Regions from separate parts of the Stenotrophomonas genospecies 3 genome, predicted to be linked through region 2. Evidence: riboswitches for the same ligand, from Rfam matches in the RefSeq annotation. Region 2 holds a riboswitch; the other holds the start of a gene.
The links. A riboswitch is a leader RNA that binds a small molecule or an ion and turns the genes downstream of it on or off. The one in region 2 is predicted to bind glycine.
Positions count from the first base shown of each region.

Region 1: another riboswitch for glycine. It lies ahead of ACX9OT_RS02305 (trimeric intracellular cation channel family protein); the one in region 2 lies ahead of gcvP (aminomethyl-transferring glycine dehydrogenase).

Region 1 is NZ_JBTMUR010000001.1:503,746-513,124, forward strand. It holds gene ACX9OT_RS02270 (primosomal protein N') at 1-1,082, shown strand, start outside; gene ACX9OT_RS02275 (glutathione S-transferase family protein) at 1,277-1,897, opposite strand; gene ACX9OT_RS02280 (NYN domain-containing protein) at 2,011-2,790, opposite strand; gene ACX9OT_RS02285 (NAD(P)/FAD-dependent oxidoreductase) at 2,914-4,194, shown strand; gene ACX9OT_RS02290 (nuclear transport factor 2 family protein) at 4,413-4,844, opposite strand; gene ACX9OT_RS02295 (hypothetical protein) at 4,913-5,305, opposite strand; gene ACX9OT_RS02300 (GIY-YIG nuclease family protein) at 5,400-5,666, opposite strand; glycine riboswitch at 5,707-5,796, shown strand; glycine riboswitch at 5,810-5,913, shown strand; gene ACX9OT_RS02305 (trimeric intracellular cation channel family protein) at 5,998-6,615, shown strand; gene ACX9OT_RS02310 (MdtA/MuxA family multidrug efflux RND transporter periplasmic adaptor subunit) at 6,901-8,067, shown strand; gene ACX9OT_RS02315 (multidrug efflux RND transporter permease subunit) at 8,064-9,379, shown strand, end outside.
Region 2 is NZ_JBTMUR010000006.1:4,219-13,597, reverse strand. It holds gene ACX9OT_RS09480 (catalase) at 1-1,961, opposite strand, end outside; gene ACX9OT_RS09475 (AraC family transcriptional regulator) at 2,078-2,800, shown strand; gene ACX9OT_RS09470 (amino acid permease) at 2,882-4,249, shown strand; gene ACX9OT_RS09465 (VOC family protein) at 4,353-4,763, shown strand; gene gcvP (aminomethyl-transferring glycine dehydrogenase) at 4,856-7,723, opposite strand; glycine riboswitch at 7,786-7,888, opposite strand; gene ACX9OT_RS09455 (multidrug effflux MFS transporter) at 8,188-9,379, shown strand, end outside.

The DNA.
Region 1 (9,379 bases), on a different contig from region 2:
CCGGGCGCTACACCCACCTGCGCCTGAAGCAGCGTGCCGGCGATGCACGACCACCGCGCGTGCGCATCCTTGATGTGCGCAAACGGCCATTGCACGATGGCCTCTCGGCCGATGTTCTGGCCGGCATCGGCGAGCACCTGCAGCGTGGCCAGCAGGTGCTCGTGTTCAAGAACCGCCGTGGCTACGCACCGGTGCTGCTGTGCCACGACTGCGGATGGACCGCGCCGTGCCAGCGCTGCGATGCACCGATGACCGTGCATGGTGGCGGCCGCCGGCTGCAGTGCCACCACTGCGGTGCGCGGCAACCGGCGCCGCTGGCATGCCCGGCCTGCGGCAGCCTGGCGCTGCAGCCGCAGGGCATCGGCACCGAACGCCTGGAAGAGCACCTCACCGCCGCCTTCGCCGATTTTCCGGTGGTGCGCATCGACCGCGGCACCACCTCACGACGCGACGCACTGGAACAGCAGCTGGCGAGGCTGGGCGACCAACCCGGCATCCTGGTCGGCACGCAGATCCTGGCCAAGGGCCACGACCTGCCGAAGCTGACACTGGTGGTGGTGGTGGGCATCGACGAAGGGCTGTTCTCGGCCGACTTCCGTGCCAGTGAAAAACTGGCACAGCAGCTGATCCAGGTCGCTGGCCGCGCCGGCCGTGCACGCGATCCCGGCGAGGTCTGGCTGCAGACCCATCACCCCGGGCATCCGCTGCTGGAAACCCTGGTGAGCGGTGGCTACCACCTGTTCGCGCAGGCCGAGTTGAACCAGCGCCAGGCCGCCGGATTCCCGCCGTTCGCGCATCTGGCACTGATGCGCGCCGAGGCACAGCAGGTCGAGCATGCCAATGCGTTCCTGCTGGCGGCGCGGCAACTGCTGGGGGAACAGAATGTGGTCGAGGCCTACGGGCCGATGCCGGCGCCAATGCCGCGGCGTGCCGGCTACCAGCGCACCCAGCTGCTGCTGTCCGCGCTGCAGCGGCCACCGCTGCATGGCGTGCTGGCCCAGCTGGTGCCGCAGCTGTATGCGCTGCCGGAGGCACGCAAGGTGCGCTGGTCGCTGGATGTGGATCCGACGGATCTGTATTGAGGGCGCTGCCCAATGCTGCGTAGAGTCGAGCTTGCTCGACTGCCGTGCGCCAGAAACAGTCGAGCAAGCTCGACTCTACCGTCGGTCCGTATGGACCCGACGGATCTGTATTGAGGCAGACGAACGCTAGCGCCGGGCCATGCCCGGCGGTCCTCCGCATACCACGCTCGCCGGGCATGGCCCGGCGCTACCCCTCAGGTCAGCGGCGACATCACGCCGCGCTGGTAGGCCGGGCGTTCGCGCAGGCGGGCGTACCAGTCGGCCAGGTGCGGCAGGTCCGGGCGCTGGATGGGCAGTTCGAACCAGGCATAGATCAGCGAGCCCAGCGGGATGTCACCCATCGCGAACGTCTCGCCCGACAGCCACGGCTGTCTGGCCAACGTGGCATCGGCCATCGCCAGGTAGTCACCGGCACGCACGATGGCGGCATTGATGCGCGCTTCGTCGCGGTCAGCTGGGGCGGTGCGCATGATGCCCCAGATCAGGTCGGTGTACAGCGGCGCCATGCGCGAGGTGCTCCAGTCCATCCACTTCTCGGCCTGGGCGCGTTCCATCGGGTCTTCGGCGTACAGCGTGCCCAGCGCGTAGCGCGCGCTCAGGTAGCGCACGATGGCATTCGATTCCCACAGCGGCAGGCCATGGTCTTCGATCACCGGCACCAGGCTGTTGGGATTCATCGCCAGGTACTCCGGCGTCTGCGTGCCGCCATGGCTGCCACCAACCTCGATGGATTCGTACGGCAGGCCGATTTCCTCGGCGCACCACAGCACCTTGCGGACGTTGCTGGAATTGCGGCGGCCCCAGATCTTCAACATGCGGGTTTTTCCTTGCTGGCAATGCGAGCGGCAACGATACGCCTGATCGGAGTGGGTGTGTGGGTGGCGGATGTGGAATCGGGCATCTGCGCGCTGCCGGCCAGCGGCCGGCACTACCGGTTTTTCTTCGGCAGCGCGCGCACGTAGGAGGACTTGCCGTCCTTCTTCAGCTCGAACAGCCCGATCGCCGCCAGCAGGTCACTGAGCTTGCCGTAGCCGTAGTTGCGCGGGTCGAACGACGCCTGGTTGCCGATCTGGCTGCCGACCGGGCCAAGGTGCGACCAGCCATCCTCGCCCTCGGCCGAGGACACCGCACGGCGCAGCATCTTCACCAGCCGCGTATCGCTGCGCATTTCCGCGCCGCTCTTGCGTGGACGCGCATCGTCGTTGGCCACGGGCTCGTTCGATGCCTGTTCGCTGGACGCCTGTTCGGTATCCGGCACGCTGGCATGGGTCTGGCCCAGCGCTTCCAGATAGGTGAACTTCGAACACGCATTGACGAATGGTTCCGGCGTTTTCTTCTCGCCGAAGCCATACACCTTCACGCCATCGGTCAGCAGGCGCATCACCATCGGGGTGAAATCGGCATCGCTGGACACGATCGCGAAGCCATCCAGATTGCGCGCGTACAGCAGGTCCATGGCATCGATCACCATCGCCATGTCCGACGCGTTCTTGCCTTTGCTGTAGGCGAACTGCTGGATCGGGCGGATCGCGTACTCGTGCAGCACCGCCTCCCATCCCTTCAACCGTGGGCTCTTCCAGTTGCCATAGGCGCGGCGCACGTTGGCCACGCCGTAGCGGGCGACTTCAGCCAGGACCTCGTCGATCTTCGAGGCCGGCGCGTTGTCGGCGTCGATCAACAGGGCGATGCGCTTTTCCGGTTCGCTCATGGGCTCCTCACGGGCGGTTGCCTGAACCCGAGTATCGCCGATCCATGCGGGCGCTGACGTGACAGGGCGCCATCGTGCGAAGATGCCAGGCGCTTCCCCCAATGCCCCCACTGGAGTGAGTCGATGAGTCGCGAGCGCGTTCCCCATCTGGTCGTTGTCGGCGGCGGTTTTGCCGGCCTCTGGGCCACCCGTGCCCTGGCCCGCGAGCGCATACGCATCACCCTGGTCGACCGCCGCAACCACCATCTCTTCCAGCCACTGCTGTACCAGGTGGCCACCGCCGGCCTGTCCGCGCCGGACATCGCCGCGCCGCTGCGCCACATCCTCGGCCACCAGCGCAATGTGGAAGTCCGCCTCGGCGAAGTGGTGACCATCGACAAGCAGGCCCGGCAGATCCGCATGGCCGATGGCAGCACGCTGGACTACGACAGCCTGCTGCTGGCTACCGGCGCCACCCACGCCTACTTCGGCAACGACCAATGGGCCGATGATGCGCCCGGGCTGAAGACGCTGGACGATGCCATCGCACTGCGCCGCAAGCTGCTGCTGGCGTTCGAGCGCGCCGAGGCCGAGCCGGACCCGGCGAAGAAAGCGGCGTGGTTGAGCTTCGCCGTGGTCGGCGGCGGCCCCACCGGTGTTGAACTGGCCGGCACCCTGGCCGAAATCGCGCGGCATACGCTGCGCAACGAGTTCCGCCATATCGACCCGGCCAGCGCCAAGGTGCGGCTGGTCGAAGCCGGCCCGCGCGTGCTGTCTTCGTTCCCGGAAGTGCTTTCGCTGAAGGCACGGCGGCAACTGGAAAAACTGGGCGTGGAAGTATTGACCGGTACCCCGGTGAGCGACATCGACAGCCAGGGCTTCAAGCTCGGCGATCAGTTCGTGCCGGCCCGCACCGTGGTCTGGGCCGCCGGCGTGGCCGCTTCACCGCTGGCGCGCACCCTGGACGTGCCACTGGACCGCGCTGGACGCGTGCAGGTGCAGCCGGACCTGACCCTGCCCGACCACCCCGAGCTGTTCGTGGCCGGCGATCTGGCCGCACTGAATCAAGCCAATGGCAAGCCGGTGCCCGGCGTCGCGCCCGCCGCCAAGCAGATGGGCAAGTACGTGGCCGAGGTGATCCGCGCGCGTCTGCATGGCAAGGCCGCACCGGGGCCGTTCAAGTACGCCGACTTCGGCAACCTGGCCACCATCGGCCGCATGGCCGCGATCGTGCACCTGGGCCGGCTGCAACTCTCGGGCGTCCTCGCCTGGTGGTTCTGGCTGGCCGCACACGTGTTCTTCCTGATCGGCTTCCGCAACCGCATCGTGGTGCTGCTGAACTGGGCCGTGGCGTACTGGAGCTACCAGCGCAGCGCGCGCATCATCTTCGGTGATGACCAGGAAGACCGGCGACCGAGGCGCTAGGGCCGAAGACGGACACGGGTTCTCTGCCTGGGAGTAGATCCACGCCATGCGTGGATGAATGTCTGTGCAGGCCGCATGGAGCTCAGCCACGCATGGCGTGGCTCTACTGCCTCATCAGGCCGCCGGGCACTCGCCGTTTCGACCAAACCCGGCAGAGGTCTTCCTTTCTCGCAGTACCGGCAATTGAAAGCCAAGCTCTACCTGCGGCACGCATCGCTCTACCGCGCCTTCGGTTTCGGGTACCACAGCGCGTTGACGATGACCCAGCGCTGGTCGAAGCGCCCCATGTGGAAGTAGTCGACGAACCACGGCGTTTCCAGCCGTACCGAGGCCGCGTTGCCGGTCACGTCCAGCACCGTGCAGCGGCGGTCCCATTGATCCTTCGGGGTCTTCAGCGCGCCCTGCTTCGTCAACGAGACCAGCTCTTCCTTCGACATGCGGCGCAGGCCCAAGCGTTCGTCGGGTGTATCGCCGAGGACCGCGCGCTTGGCCAGGTCCGAGTGCAGGGAGCGGGCGACGCGCTGCGGGTCGGCCTCCAGCTGGCCGTCGACGTAATCGTGGCAGGTGGCTTCGATGGCCGCGATGGTGGCCGGGTCGGCGGCAGGGCTCGTTGCTGCGGAAAGAGCGAACAGCAGGGCAATCGTGGACATCCGGGTCTCCGGCTCTGGGCGCGGGGCGATCATCGCATGGGCAAGCCGCATCCACGCATGGCGTGGATCTACTGCATCAGGCCCATTTCGTCGACGCTCAGCTGCATGTACAGGAACGCGGCCGCTTCGTCGGTCATCGGCTGGCCCTGCGGGAAACTGTCGAGCCAGGCGGAGATGCGCGCATGCCGATGCTTCAGCGCATCAGCTATCGCGCGCTTTTCCGCGTCGGTGGCATGTTCCCGCATCTCATCGCGCAGCAGGTCATCGCCGATGCCCCATTTTTCGGCCAGCGGGATCAGGTCGACCAGATCGGGCGGCACCTGGTCGCGGCGCAGGTGGATGGGCTCGGGCGTGTCCGGGCCGCGCTGTGCGGCCAGTTCGGCGGCGCTGCCGATCTGCCCGTGCTGCAGCGGTGGCGGAGTCTGGGCGCAGGCCGACAGGGGGATACAGAACGTCAACATCAGCATCCAGCAGGATTTCATCGGACCGCTTCCTGTGTCGATGGATGTGGCGATGATGGCATGGCCCAGCACACCATCCACGCATGGCGTGGATCTACAGGACCGGGGCCTGCAGCCAGGCCAGCTTGCGTTCGCGCGGCTGCTGCTTGAGCTGCCACTCGGCCCGCGAGGCGGCGGCCCGGTCCGGGTACTCGCGCACGGCCAGCACGCGCAGCGGCGGCCGGGCCCGGGTGTAGCGCGCGCCCTTGCCGGCCTGGTGGGCGGCGAAGCGCGCGTCCACGTCGGTGCTGATGCCGGCGTAATAGCTGCCATCGCGGCATTCGAGCAGGTACAGGAACCACGGGCGGAGGGACGGGGCCATGCCCGGATTATGCCGTGCTGCACTGCAGCGGATATACTGGCGCCCGAATGCAGGAGAGAGGCGCCGCGCTGGCGCCCGCCGAAGGCGCAGGCTCCCATGATCGCTCAGGCCGGTGGGCTGGAATCCCACCAACCATGCATTCGACTCGCCGAGCTGGAGAGAGGTCACCGGGCACGCCCGGGACGATCCGCCGAAGGGGCACGCGGCCTACGCCGCTGAACTCTCAGGCAAAAGGACAGCGGGAGCGGCACCGGTCATCGTCATCCCGTCATTGCGCAGGCAGTGGCGGTAGCCGCGCATGGCCGGCCCCACCGCGCCCGGAGCCTGTCCCATGCTGCTGTCCATCATCTACCTGATCGCCATTTCCGCCGAAGCCATGACCGGCGCGCTGTCCGCCGGCCGCCGCCGCATGGACCTGTTCGGTGTGGTCATGATCGCCTGCGTTACCGCCCTCGGCGGCGGATCACTGCGCGACATCCTGCTCGGTCACTATCCGCTCGGCTGGGTGAAGCATCCCGAGTACCTGGGCTTCACCGTGTGTGCGGCGCTGATCGCCACCTGGGTCGCACGCTGGATGCACCACTTCCGCCGCACCTTCCTGGTGCTCGATGGCCTGGGCCTGATCGCCTTCACCCTGATCGGCTGTTCGATCGCGCGCGAGGCCGGCCATGCCATGCCGATCGTGCTGATCGCCGGCATGCTGACCGGCGCCTTCGGCGGCGTGCTGCGCGACATTCTCTGCAACGAGGTGCCGCTGATCTTCCAGAAGGAGCTGTACGCGATCATCGCGCTGCTGACCGGCGCGGCCTACCTGTTGCTGCTGCACTGGGGCGTGGCCGACGCCACCGCGATCCTGTGCTGCCTCGGCGGCGGCTTCGCGCTGCGCCTGCTGGCGATCCACTACCGCTGGGAAATGCCGAAGTTCGTCTATCACGACGAAGTGCATTGATTGTTTGTCGGTAGTGTCGGCCGCTGGCCGGCAACACGGCACACGCCCGCAGATTCCGGCAGGTTGCCGGCCAGCGGCCGGCACTACCGAATGCGTTGCATGACCATGGTCATACGGCATTGGCCGGGGTGATTGGCTACCATTGTCACCCCGTCGCTGCCGCGACGGCATCCAGCCACGCCGCGCCCGCGGCCCCGCCAGACAACTCCCTCCCCGCTGCCCGTGGTGCCGTGAACGCGCCGACGGGCCCGCATGTCCCTGCGCGCGCAGGGCGCAGGATGCCCCATGTCTGTCGCCGAAAATTCCCGCTTCCGTCGTGCCCGCCTGTTATGGGCGGTGCTGGCCATCGCCCTCGTCGCCGTTCTGGCGTGGTGGCTGTGGCCCCGGAATGGTGCCGGCAGCAGCGACGATGCGCCGGGCAAAACGGTGCCGGTACGCGTGGCACGCGCCAGCGCCGAGCCGCTGGTGCTGCGCCTGAAGGCGGTCGGTACGGTCACCCCGCTGCACAGCGTGGTGGTACGCAGCCGCGTGGATGGCGAACTGCTACGGCTGCATTTCCAGGAAGGCCAGCAGGTGAAGGCCGGCGATCTGCTGGCGCAGATCGACCCGCGCCCGTATGAAGTGAAGCTGGCACAGGCGCAGGGTACCCAGCAGCAGAATCTGGCCGAGCTGGAAAACGCTGAGCGCCAGCTGCAGCGCTACCGCGAACTGCAGAAGCAGAACTACGTGTCCGGGCAGGAACTGAGCGACCAGCAGAGCAAGGTGCGCCAGCTGCAGGGCCGCCGCCTCAGCGATCAGGCGTCTGTTGATGAAGCGCGCCTGCAGCTGCAGTACACCCGCATCACCGCGCCGGTCAGTGGCCGCGTCGGGCTGCGCCGTTTGGACGTGGGCAACCTGGTGCGCGCCAGCGATGCCGAAGGCCTGGTGACGCTGGCGCAGACCGCGCCGATCAGCGTGCTGTTCACCGTGCCCGAACCCGAGCTGCCTGCGCTGCTCGATGCCGTGCAGGCGCAACCGGCACTGGCGGTGGAAACCTGGGACCGCGAAGAACGCCGGCAGCTGGCCCGCGGCTCGCTGTCCAGCGTCGACAACCGCATCGATACCACCACCGGCACGTTGAAACTGCGTGCGCACTTCGACAACCACGATCTGGCGCTGTTCCCCAACCAGTTCGTCAACGTCCGCCTGCAGCTGGGCGAGCAGCCCGCGCTGCTGATTCCCGATGCCGCCGTGCAGTTCGGCAGCCAGGGCAACTACGTGCATATCGTCGACAAGGACAGCAAGGCACAACGCCGCACCGTGGTGCTCGGTCCAGCCGATGATGGACGCGTGGCCGTGCGCTCCGGGCTGGCCGCAGGGGACAAGGTGGTGATCGAAGGCATCGACGGGCTGGAAGACGGCACGGCGGTGGAGATCATCACCGAGGAGGCCGCGACCAAGGCCGGCGCATGAACCTCTCGCGCCCGTTCATCCTGCGCCCGGTCGCAACGACTCTCCTGATGGTGGCGCTGCTGCTGTCCGGCGTGCTGGCCTATCGCCTGCTGCCGGTGGCGGCGCTGCCGCAGGTCGATTACCCGATCATCCAGATCACCACGCTGTATCCGGGGGCCAGCCCCGAACTGACCACACGCACCATCACCGCACCGCTGGAGCGCCAGCTCGGCCAGATTCCCGGCCTGAAACAACTGTCGTCGACCAGTTCCGGTGGCGCCTCGGTCATTACCCTGCAGTTCGGGCTGGAGGTGTCGCTGGGTGTGGCCGAGCAGGACGTGCAGGCCGCCATCAACGCGGCGGGCAGCTTCCTGCCCGGGGACCTGCCGGTGCCGCCGGTGTACCGCAAGGTCAACCCGGCCGACACCCCCATCCTGACCTTGGCGGTGACCTCGCAAGGCCTGTCGCTGCCGCAGGTGCACGATCTGGTGGATACGCGCATCGCCCAGCGCCTGGCGCAGTTGCCCGGCGTCGGCCTGGTCAGCCTGGCCGGTGGCCAGCGCCCGGCGGTGCGCATCCAGGTCAATCCAGCGGCGCTGGCCGCCAACAACCTGGGCATGGACCACATCCGCACCGCCATCGCCGCCGCCAACGTCAACCTGCCCAAGGGCAGTTTCGATGGCCCGATCCGCGCGGTGATGCTCGATGCCAACGATCAGATGCGCAGCGTGGATGAGTACCGTGCCCTGATACTGGCCTGGCGCGACGGCGCGCCGCTGCGGCTGGGCGATGTAGCCACCATTACCGATGGCGCCGAGAACCGCCAGTTGGCTGCGTGGAGCGGTACCACGCCGGCAGTGCTGGTGAACATCCAGCGCCAGCCCGGCGCCAACGTGATCGCCGTGGTCGAGCAGGTGCGTACGCTGCTGCCGCAGCTGCAGGCCACGCTGCCCGCCGGCGTGCAGATGAATGTACTGAGCGACCGCACCGAATCGATCCGCGCGTCGGTGCGCGGCGTGCAGAAAGAACTGGTACTGGCCATCGGCCTGGTGGTGCTGGTCACCTGGGTGTTCCTGCGCAATCTGCCGGCCACGCTCATTCCCAGCGTCGCGGTGCCGCTGTCGCTCATCGGCACCTTCGCGGTGATGCTGCTGGCCGGCTATTCGCTCAACAACCTCACGCTGATGGCGCTGACCATCGCCACCGGCTTCGTGGTGGACGACGCCATCGTGATGCTGGAGAACATCGCCCGCCATCTGGAGGAAGGCGAAAGCCCCCGCGATGCAGCGCTGAAAGGCGCAGCCGAGATCGGCTTCACCCTGGTGTCGCTGAC
Region 2 (9,379 bases):
TGGCCGCCCGCATCGCTGGCGATGGCCTTCAGGTGCGCCCACGCCTGGCTGACGAACTCAAGGGCAGCGCTCTCTTTCGACAACGCCTTTGATGCCTCTACGCTCAGCACCACGGCCACCGCATCGAACACGGCCGATGGCGTGCCGGCCAGTTGCCCATCGGCGGCCTGTACGCTGCCGTCACTGAGCGTGGCGCCTCCCACTTTTGGTGCGACCAGCTTCACGTCTGCACCTGCTTTCCTGGCTGCTTTGCTCAGGCTGGCAATGATGCGAGCGTCGGAGCCTTCATCGAAAAGGATGCCGATGCAGCGACCCTGCAGGGTAGGCTTGTTGCGCCCGATCACGCGTACCTCGGGAGCGGGGGGCATGTCCCGCACCGGGGTGGCAGTCGGCGCGGGGGCGGGGAGTGCAGCCAACGCCAACCCGTCGGCCACGCGCTGTGCCAGTGAGTCGTCGATATTGCGCAGGTGGCTGACGGTACGCACCCGCACCTTCAGCGTTTCCACCTTGGACAACTCGAACACCAGCGCCGATGCCAGATGGGCCTGTTCCGGCTTTTCAAGGCTGCGGAAGAACATGCGCGCCTGGCTGTAGTGGTCGGCGAAGCTCTCCGCGCGGGTCCGCCCCTTGCGACCGTCGTCCGCAGTGGCGTGGCTACGGAAGCCGCTCGGGGTCTCGCGTGGTGTGTCGTCCTGCAGCGAGCTGGGATCGTAGGCCACCCGGCCCTTGGGAACCTGCATCTGCATGTGGCCGTCGCGCTGATGATTGGCAAACGGGCACTTCGGAGCATTCACCGGGATCTGGTGGAAGTTCGGCCCGCCGAGACGCAGCAACTGCGTGTCGAGGTAGGAGAACAGACGACCCTGCAGCAGCGGGTCGTTGCTGAAGTCGATGCCCGGTGGCACGTTGGCTGGGCAGAACGCAACCTGCTCGGTCTCGGCGAAGAAGTTGTCCGGCCAGCGGTCCAGCACCATGCGGCCGATGACCTGCAACGGCACCAGCGATTCGGGAATGATCTTGGTCGGGTCCAGATGATCGAACGGGAATGCGTCGGCCTCTTCTTCCGTGAACAGCTGCACTGCCAGTTCCCATTCGGGGAAATCGCCGCGCTGGATCGCCTCGAACAGGTCCCGGCGATGGAAGTCATTGTCGGCCGACTGCAGCTTCAGCGCTTCGTCCCAGACCGTTGACTGGATGCCCAGCTTCGGCCGCCAGTGGAACTTGACGAAGGTCGACTCACCTGCCTCGTTCAGCAGGCGGAAGCTGTGCACGCCGAAGCCTTCGATCATGCGCAGCGAACGCGGAATGGCACGGTCGCTCATTGCCCACATGATCATGTGCATCGACTCGGGCATGAGCGAGATGAAATCCCAGAAGGTGTCGTGGGCCGTGGCCGCCTGCGGGAAGGCACGGTCCGGTTCCATCTTCACCGCGTGTACCAGGTCCGGGAATTTCATGGCGTCCTGGATGAAGAACACCGGGATGTTGTTGCCGACCAGGTCCCAGTTGCCTTCCTTGGTATAGAACTTGACCGCGAAGCCGCGCACGTCGCGCGGGGTGTCCACCGAGCCTGCGCCACCGGCTACCGACGAGAAGCGGGTGAACACGGGTGTCTTCACGCCTACCTCGGTCAGGATGCGCGCTCGGGTATGCGCCTTCAGCGATCGGGTCAGCTCGAAGTAGCCATGTGCTGCGCTGCCACGTGCGTGCACGATGCGCTCGGGAATGCGTTCGTGATCGAAGTGGGTGATCTTCTCGCGCAGGATGAAGTCCTCCAGCAGCGTGGGCCCCCGGGTTCCCTGCCGCAGGGAGTTCTGGTTGTCCGCCACCGGGATGCCCTGATCGGTGGTCATCACCGGATGGCTGGCCCCGGCCTGCTGGTGCAGTTCATCACCGTCGCCCCGGTAGTGGTTTTCGGCGTGGGTGGTTGCGCGCTTGCCGGTCGGCTTGCTGGCGGCCATGGACGTTGGCTCCGGATGATCTGAAAGAGAACCACGACACTGGAACCGAGCCCGTTAAACCGAGGTCCGGCAAAGGTGAACGTACAGGCAAAAGCAGGCTCGGGTATGCTTGCCCCATGCGAGTCGAGCCCGCCGACATCGAAGCCCTGTTCGACGCCATCCCGGATGTGCTGTTCTTCATCAAGGACCTTCAGGGGCGTTACACCCACGTCAACCAGACCATGCTGCGGCGGCTGGGCCTGCGCGCGCGCAAGGACGTGATCGGGCGTACCGCGGCTGAAATCTACCCGACCGGCCTCAGCGCGGACTACGTCGACCAGGACGCCCGCGTGCTGTCCGGTGAGGTGATCGAGAACCTGATGGAGCTGCACCTGTTCGCCAACCGCGAACCGGGCTGGTGCCTGACCTGCAAGCGCCCGCTGGTGGTCGATGGGGCCATCGAGGGCCTGATCGGCATATCCCGCGACCTCGGCCAGAAGGACAGCCTGGGCACCCAATACGAGCAGCTGCGGCTGGCCCTGGCCCACCTCAATGCGCACTACGCCGAGAACGTGCGCATGCAGACCCTGCTGGACATCACCGGCTTCTCGCTGTCGAAGCTGGAGCGCAGCTTCCGCAAGGTGTTCCAGATGACCCCGCAGCAGGTGCTGACCCGACTGCGGATCCAGATGGCCATGCACCTGCTGCACGGTGACGACAGCATCGCCTGCATCGGCCAGGCCTGCGGTTTCAGCGACCAGAGCGCCTTTACCCGCAAGTTCAAGGCTGAAACCGGTTTCTCGCCGCGCGCCTACCGGGCCCGTATTGGTGGCAACGTCGGCGAGCCGGCGCTGGCCTGAGCCGCCTGCTGCGCTGTGCCTATCCCCGTGGGCACGGGACAGGGTAAGGTGTCGCCCCTGTAGCCGCCGCCAGCCCTGCCGATGCCCAACTCGATTCCGACCGCTTCGCCGTCCCGCCTCGGGCACTCGCTCAAGCCCCGCCAGCTGATCATGATGGGCCTGGGCAGCGCCATCGGCGCCGGCCTCTTCCTCGGCTCGGGCGTGGGTGTACAGGCGGCCGGCCCGGCGGTTCTGGTGTCGTATCTGGTCGCTGGTGCGCTGGTGATCATCGTGATGAACGCACTGGGCGAGATGGCGGCGGCCAAGCCGACCAGTGGCGCGTTCTCGGTCTATGCCGCTGATGCCATGGGAGCCACCGCCGGCGCCACCGTGGGCTGGCTGTGGTGGGTGCAGCTGGTGATCGTGATCGCCGCCGAGGCGGTAGGCGCGGCCGGGCTTCTTGCCACGGTCTGGCCGGCGATACCGGTACCGATGGCGGCACTGGCCTTCATGCTGTTCTTCACCGCGATCAACCTGCTGGGAGTGAAGAACTTCGGCGAGTTCGAATTCTGGTTCGCCATCCTCAAGGTGGTGGCGATCCTGGCCTTCATCGCCATCGGCGTGGCGCTGCTGATGGGCTGGCTGCCGCAGGTGACCTCGCCGGGCCTGAGCAACTTCACCGAGCATGGCGGCTTCGCGCCGAAGGGGCTGGCCGGTATTGGCGCGGCACTGCTGGTTGTCGTTTTTGCCTTTGGCGGGACCGAGATCGTAGCCGTCGCTGCGGCCGAAACCGAAGATCCCGAGCGCAGCATTGCCCGTGCCATCCGCACCGTGGCCTGGCGCATCCTGGTGTTCTACATCGGCTCGCTGAGCGTGATCATCGCCGTGGTGCCGTGGACCAGCGAGGCGCTGAAGTCGCCGTTCGCTGCGGTGCTGGATATTGCCCGCATCCCGGGCGCGGGTACGGCCATCACCCTGATCGCGGTGATCGCGCTGCTGTCGGCGCTCAATGCCAACCTCTACGGCGCCTCGCGCATGATGTTTTCGCTGGCGCAGCGCCGCGAAGCCCCGGCCGTGCTCGGCTGGACCGACCCGCGCCAGGTGCCGGTGATCGCCGTGCTGGCCAGCGTGCTGTTCGGCTTTGCCGCCACGGTGATGGAACTGCTGTTCCCGGACCGGGTACTGCCGGTGCTGCTGAACATCGTCGGTTCCACCTGCCTGCTGGTCTGGACGCTGTCGCTGGTTTCGCAGCTGGTGCTGCGCCGCCGCGCCGACCGCCTCGGCACCCGCCTGCCGTTCCGCATGGCCGGCTTCCCGTGGCTGACCGTCTGTGCGCTGGCGATCCTGGCACTGATCTTCGGCCTGCTGCTGAGCGAAGCGCACACCCGCCTGCAGTTCCTGTCGATGGTGGCGCTGACCGCCACGATCGCCGCCGGCAGCGCCATCGCGCGGCGCATGCGCGAGGCGTGACTGAAGCTGCCGGCCAGCGGCCGGCACTACCACGGGGGCTGCACATCTGCCGTGCCATCCTGATCGTGTGGGCCGTCATCGGCCCGTCGACCGGGAGTACCGCATGCTGCGCAGTCGCCCCTTCCTGATGTTTACCGGCCAGGCCGAGGCCGCCCTGGCCCTGTACGCCGAGGCCTTCGCCGATTTCCGCCTGCTGGCAATGCAGCGCCATCCGGACGGCGCCGGTGCCGGCGTGCCCGGGCAGGTCCGACAGGCCATCTTCCTGCTCGGTGGCACCCACTACCTGTGCTTTGACAGCCTGGACGTGCACGATTTCACCTTCTCACCGTCGATCTCGCTGTTCGTGGAGTGCTCCGGCGCCGAGCAGTTCGAGCGTGCCGCACGCGTGCTGGGTGAGGGCGGCCATTGGTTGATGCCGGTGGGTGACTACGATTTCAGCAACCGCTACGGCTGGGTGCAGGACCGCTTCGGTGTCTCGTGGCAGTTGAGCCTGGGGCAGATGCCGGATCCGTGATCGGATGTTTGTGGGTGTGGACCTTGGTCCACACGCGCTTATGAAAACGGCCCGCTTGCGCGGGCCGTTCTGTTTACCGATGCAGCGAGGAATCAAGCCTCGACTTCATCATCCTTGTAGGCATCGACCGGGATGCAGGCGCACATCACGTTCTTGTCGCCGTACACATTGTCGACACGGGCCACCGGCGGCCAGTACTTGCTCTGCTTCAGGCTGGCCAGCGGGAAGGCGGCCAGTTCGCGCGGGTAGGCGTGGGTCCACTCGCTCGCGGTCACCGCGGTGGCAGTGTGCGGTGCGTTCTTCAGCGGGTTGTCTTCGCGGTCCAGGCGGCCGTCTTCTATCGCGGTGATCTCTTCGCGGATCTGGATCATCGCGTCGATGAAGCGATCCAGCTCGTGCAGCGACTCGCTCTCGGTCGGCTCGACCATCAGCGTGCCGGCCACCGGGAAGCTCAGGGTCGGGGCGTGGAAGCCGAAGTCGATCAGGCGCTTGGCCACGTCCTCGGCGCCGATGCCGCTGGTCTTCTCCAGCGGGCGCACGTCCAGGATGCACTCGTGTGCCACCAGGCCGTTGCGGCCGGTGTAGAGGGTCTTGAAGTGCGGGGCCAGGCGCTTGGCGATGTAGTTGGCGTTGAGCTGCGCGACCTGGGTGGCCTTGCGCAGGCCGTCGCGGCCCATCATCGCGATGTACATCCAGCTGATCGGCAGAATCGAGGCGCTGCCGAAGCTGGCAGCGCTGACCATGCCGACCGGGCCGTTGTCACCCAGCTTGCCCGGCAGGAACGGGGCCAGGTGCTCCTTGACCGCGCACGGGCCGACGCCCGGGCCGCCACCACCGTGCGGGATGCAGAAGGTCTTGTGCAGGTTCAGGTGCGAAACATCCGAACCCCACTTGCCCGGCTTGGCCACGCCGACCAGGGCGTTCATGTTGGCACCGTCGGTGTACACCTGGCCGCCGTGCTTGTGGATGATCTCGCAGATCTCCACCACCTCCTCCTCGAACACGCCGTGCGTGGACGGGTAGGTCATCATGATCGCGGCCAGGCGGTCGCTGTACTTCTCGGCGTTGAGGCGGATGTCCTCGACGTCGACGTTGCCGTTGGCATCGGTCTTGGTCACCACCACCTTCATGCCGCACATCTGTGCCGAGGCCGGGTTGGTGCCGTGCGCCGAGTCCGGAATCAGGCAGATATCGCGATGTTCCTCACCGCGCGAGCGGTGGTAGGCGCGGATCGCCAGCAGGCCGGCGTACTCGCCCTGCGCGCCGGAGTTCGGCTGCAGGCTGACCGCGTCGTAGCCGGTGCATTCGACCAGCATCGCTTCCAGCGTGTCGATCAGTTCCTTGTAGCCCAGCGCCTGGTCGGCCGGCACCAGCGGGTGGATCTGCGAGAACTCCGGCCAGGTCACCGGGATCATCTCGGCGGTGGCGTTGAGCTTCATGGTGCACGAGCCCAGCGGGATCATCGTGCGGTCCATTGCCAGGTCCTTGTCGGCCAGCGAACGCAGGTAGCGCAGCAGTTCGTGCTCGCTGTGGTGGGTGTTGAACACCGGGTGGGTCAGGAATGCGGACTGGCGCAGCAGGCCGGCCGGCAGGGCATCGGCGGTGCTGGCATCCAGCGCGTCGACGTCCAGCGTGGCACCGAACACGGCAGCCACGGCCACGATGTCGGCGCGGGTGGTGGTTTCGTCCAGGCTGATGCCGACCGAGTCGCTGTCGATCGCGCGCAGGTTGTAGCCGGCGGCGCGGGCCTTGGCGTGGATCTCATCGGCGTGCACGCCGGTGACATGCAGGGTGTCGAAGAAGTCGCCACCGACCTGCACGCCTGCATTGCGCAGCGCTGCGGCCAGGATCGAGGCCAGGCGATGGGTGCGGCGGGCAATGCGGGTCAGGCCTTCCGGGCCGTGGTAGACGGCGTACATCGACGCCATCACCGCCAGCAGCACCTGTGCAGTACAGATGTTGGAGGTGGCCTTCTCGCGACGGATGTGCTGCTCGCGGGTCTGCAGGGTCAGGCGGTAGGCCGGGTTGCCCTGGGCATCGACCGAGACGCCGATCAGGCGGCCCGGCATCGAACGCTTGTAGGCGTCACGGCAGGCCATGAACGCGGCGTGCGGGCCGCCAAAGCCGAACGGCACGCCGAAACGCTGGCTGTTGCCGACCACGATGTCCGCGCCCCATTCGCCGGGCGCGGCCAGCAGGGTCAGGGCCAGCAGGTCGGTGGCCACGGCCACCAGGCCCCCGCGTGCGTGCACGGCATCGACCAGCGCCTTGTAGTCGCCGACCTGGCCGAAGGTGTCCGGGTACTGCAACAGCAGGCCGAAGGCTTCCGCTTCCAGCGCTTCGGCCGGGGTGCCGACGCGCAGCACGATGCCCATGGGCTCGGCGCGGGTACGCAGCAGTTCCAGCGTCTGCGGGTGCACGGCGTCGTGCACGAAGAAGGTGTCCGACTTCGACTTGGCCGAACGCTTGGCCAGGGTCATCGCTTCGGCGGCGGCAGTGGCTTCGTCCAGCAGCGAGGCGTTGGCGATTTCCATGCCGGTGAGGTCGGCGCACAGGGTCTGGAAGTTGATCAGCGCTTCCATGCGGCCCTGCGAGATTTCCGCCTGGTACGGGGTGTAGGCGGTGTACCAGGCCGGGTTTTCCAGGATGTTGCGCAGGATCACGTTCGGCGTGTGGGTACCGTAGTAGCCCTGGCCGATGAAGCTGCGCAGCACGGTGTTCTTGTCGGCGATCGCACGGATCTTCGCCAGTGCCTGCACTTCGGTCATCGACTCCGGCAGCGCCAGCGGCGCCGGCGACTTGATCTTGGCCGGCACGATGGCATCGGTCATCGCATCCAGCGACGCGTGGCCGACGACGTCGAGCATCTGCGCGATCTCGGCGTCGTTGGGGCCGATGTGGCGCTCGACGAACGCATTGTGGTGCTCGAGCTCACGCAGGGAAGGGGTGTTCTGGGACATGGCGAAGGATCCGTCAGGAAAGGGCACACGCACGGGCACAAGCCGCCGGTCGGCGGTCTGCGGGGCGCCCCTCTGTCCTTTTGCCTGAGAGTTTAAAAGCGCGGCGGACCGCAGCTTCGTGCCCCTTCGGCGCCGGATCGAACCGGTCTCTCCAGAGTTCTGTTACGGGTGGTATCGGGCCTGAGCGATTACGGGCGTTGCGCCTTCGGCAGCGGTGTTCCGCTTCTCCCACCGTGTTGCCCGCTGATTATAGCCCGTTGCGGGCCCGCCGGCCGCCTCCAGGCATGGCCGCCGCGCCTGAATGGCCGATGGCCCGGTCGTGCGTTTTGTGCACCGCTGCATGGCATCGGGCGCAATCCCCACCTATGATGGGCGGATACCCGAATTCATCTGGCGCCGTCCCTGCAGAAGGGGACCGGCGCCCGCCGTGCGTGCCGCGCATGGCCCTGCCGGACGCCTTCCCCATGACCGCCGCTGTTGCTCCCTCCACCCGCCGCATGGCCCTGCTGCTCGCCGGTCTGGCCATGTTCGGTCCGTTCTCGATCGACACCATCTTCCCGGCGTTCCCGCAGCTGGCCCAGCGCCTGGCGGTGGACGAAGTGGCGGTGCAGCAGACCATCAGCGTGTACCTGCTGTTCTACGGCCTGATGAGCCTGGCGCACGGCCCGCTGTCCGATGCCTGGGGCCGCAAGCGGGTGATCCTCGGCGGCCTGGTGGTGTTCGTCGGCGCCTCGGTCGGCTGCGCGCTGTCCACCGACCTGACCACGCTGCTGGCGTTCCGCGCGCTGCAGGGCCTGTCGGCGGGTGTCGGCATGATCGTTGGCCGCGCGGTGATCCGCGATCTCTACCATGGCCACGACGCGCAGCGCCTGATGAGCCAGGTGTCGATGCTGTTCGGCATCGCCCCGGCCATCGCACCGATCATCGGTGGCTGGATCCTGCTCAGTGGCGCCGGCTGGCCGCTGATCTTCTGGTTCCTGGTGGTGTTCGGGCTGGTCCTGCTGGCGGCCACTGCACGCTACCTGCCGGAGACCCATCCGGTTGAAGCGCGCGTGCCGTTGTCGCCGCGCACGTTGATGCGTGATTACCTGCGCATCGGCTTCAACCCGCGCTTCCTGCGCCTGGCGCTGGCCGGCAGCATCGGCTTCGGTGGCATCTTCCTGTACATCTCCTCGGCGCCGGTGTTCGTGATGCAGCACCTGCATCTGGGCGAGGGCGGCTTCGCCTGGCTGTTCATCCCCACCATCGGCGGCATGACCACCGGCTCGTTCCTGTCCGGGCGCATGGCCGGGCACACCACGCCTACCCGCCAGGTCGCCATCGGTTTCGGCCTGTGTGCGCTGTCGGTGCTGTTGAACGTCGGCTACGTGGCGCTGGCCCCGCAGTTCGTGCTGCCGTGGGCGGTGCTGCCGATCTTCCTGGGCGGCATGGGCATGGCGCTGATCTTCCCGATCCTGGCGCTGGCGGTGCTGGACATGTACCCGCACCAGCGCGGCCTGGCCTCGTCGCTGCAGGCGTTCGTGCAGCTGATGATCAGCACCGTGGTGGCCGGCGTGGTGTCGCCGCTGCTCAGCGCCAGCCCGCTGCACCTGGCGTTGGGCCAGGCGGCGTTCTTCGGTGCTGGTTTCGTGTTCTGGTACTGGGAACACCAGCGTG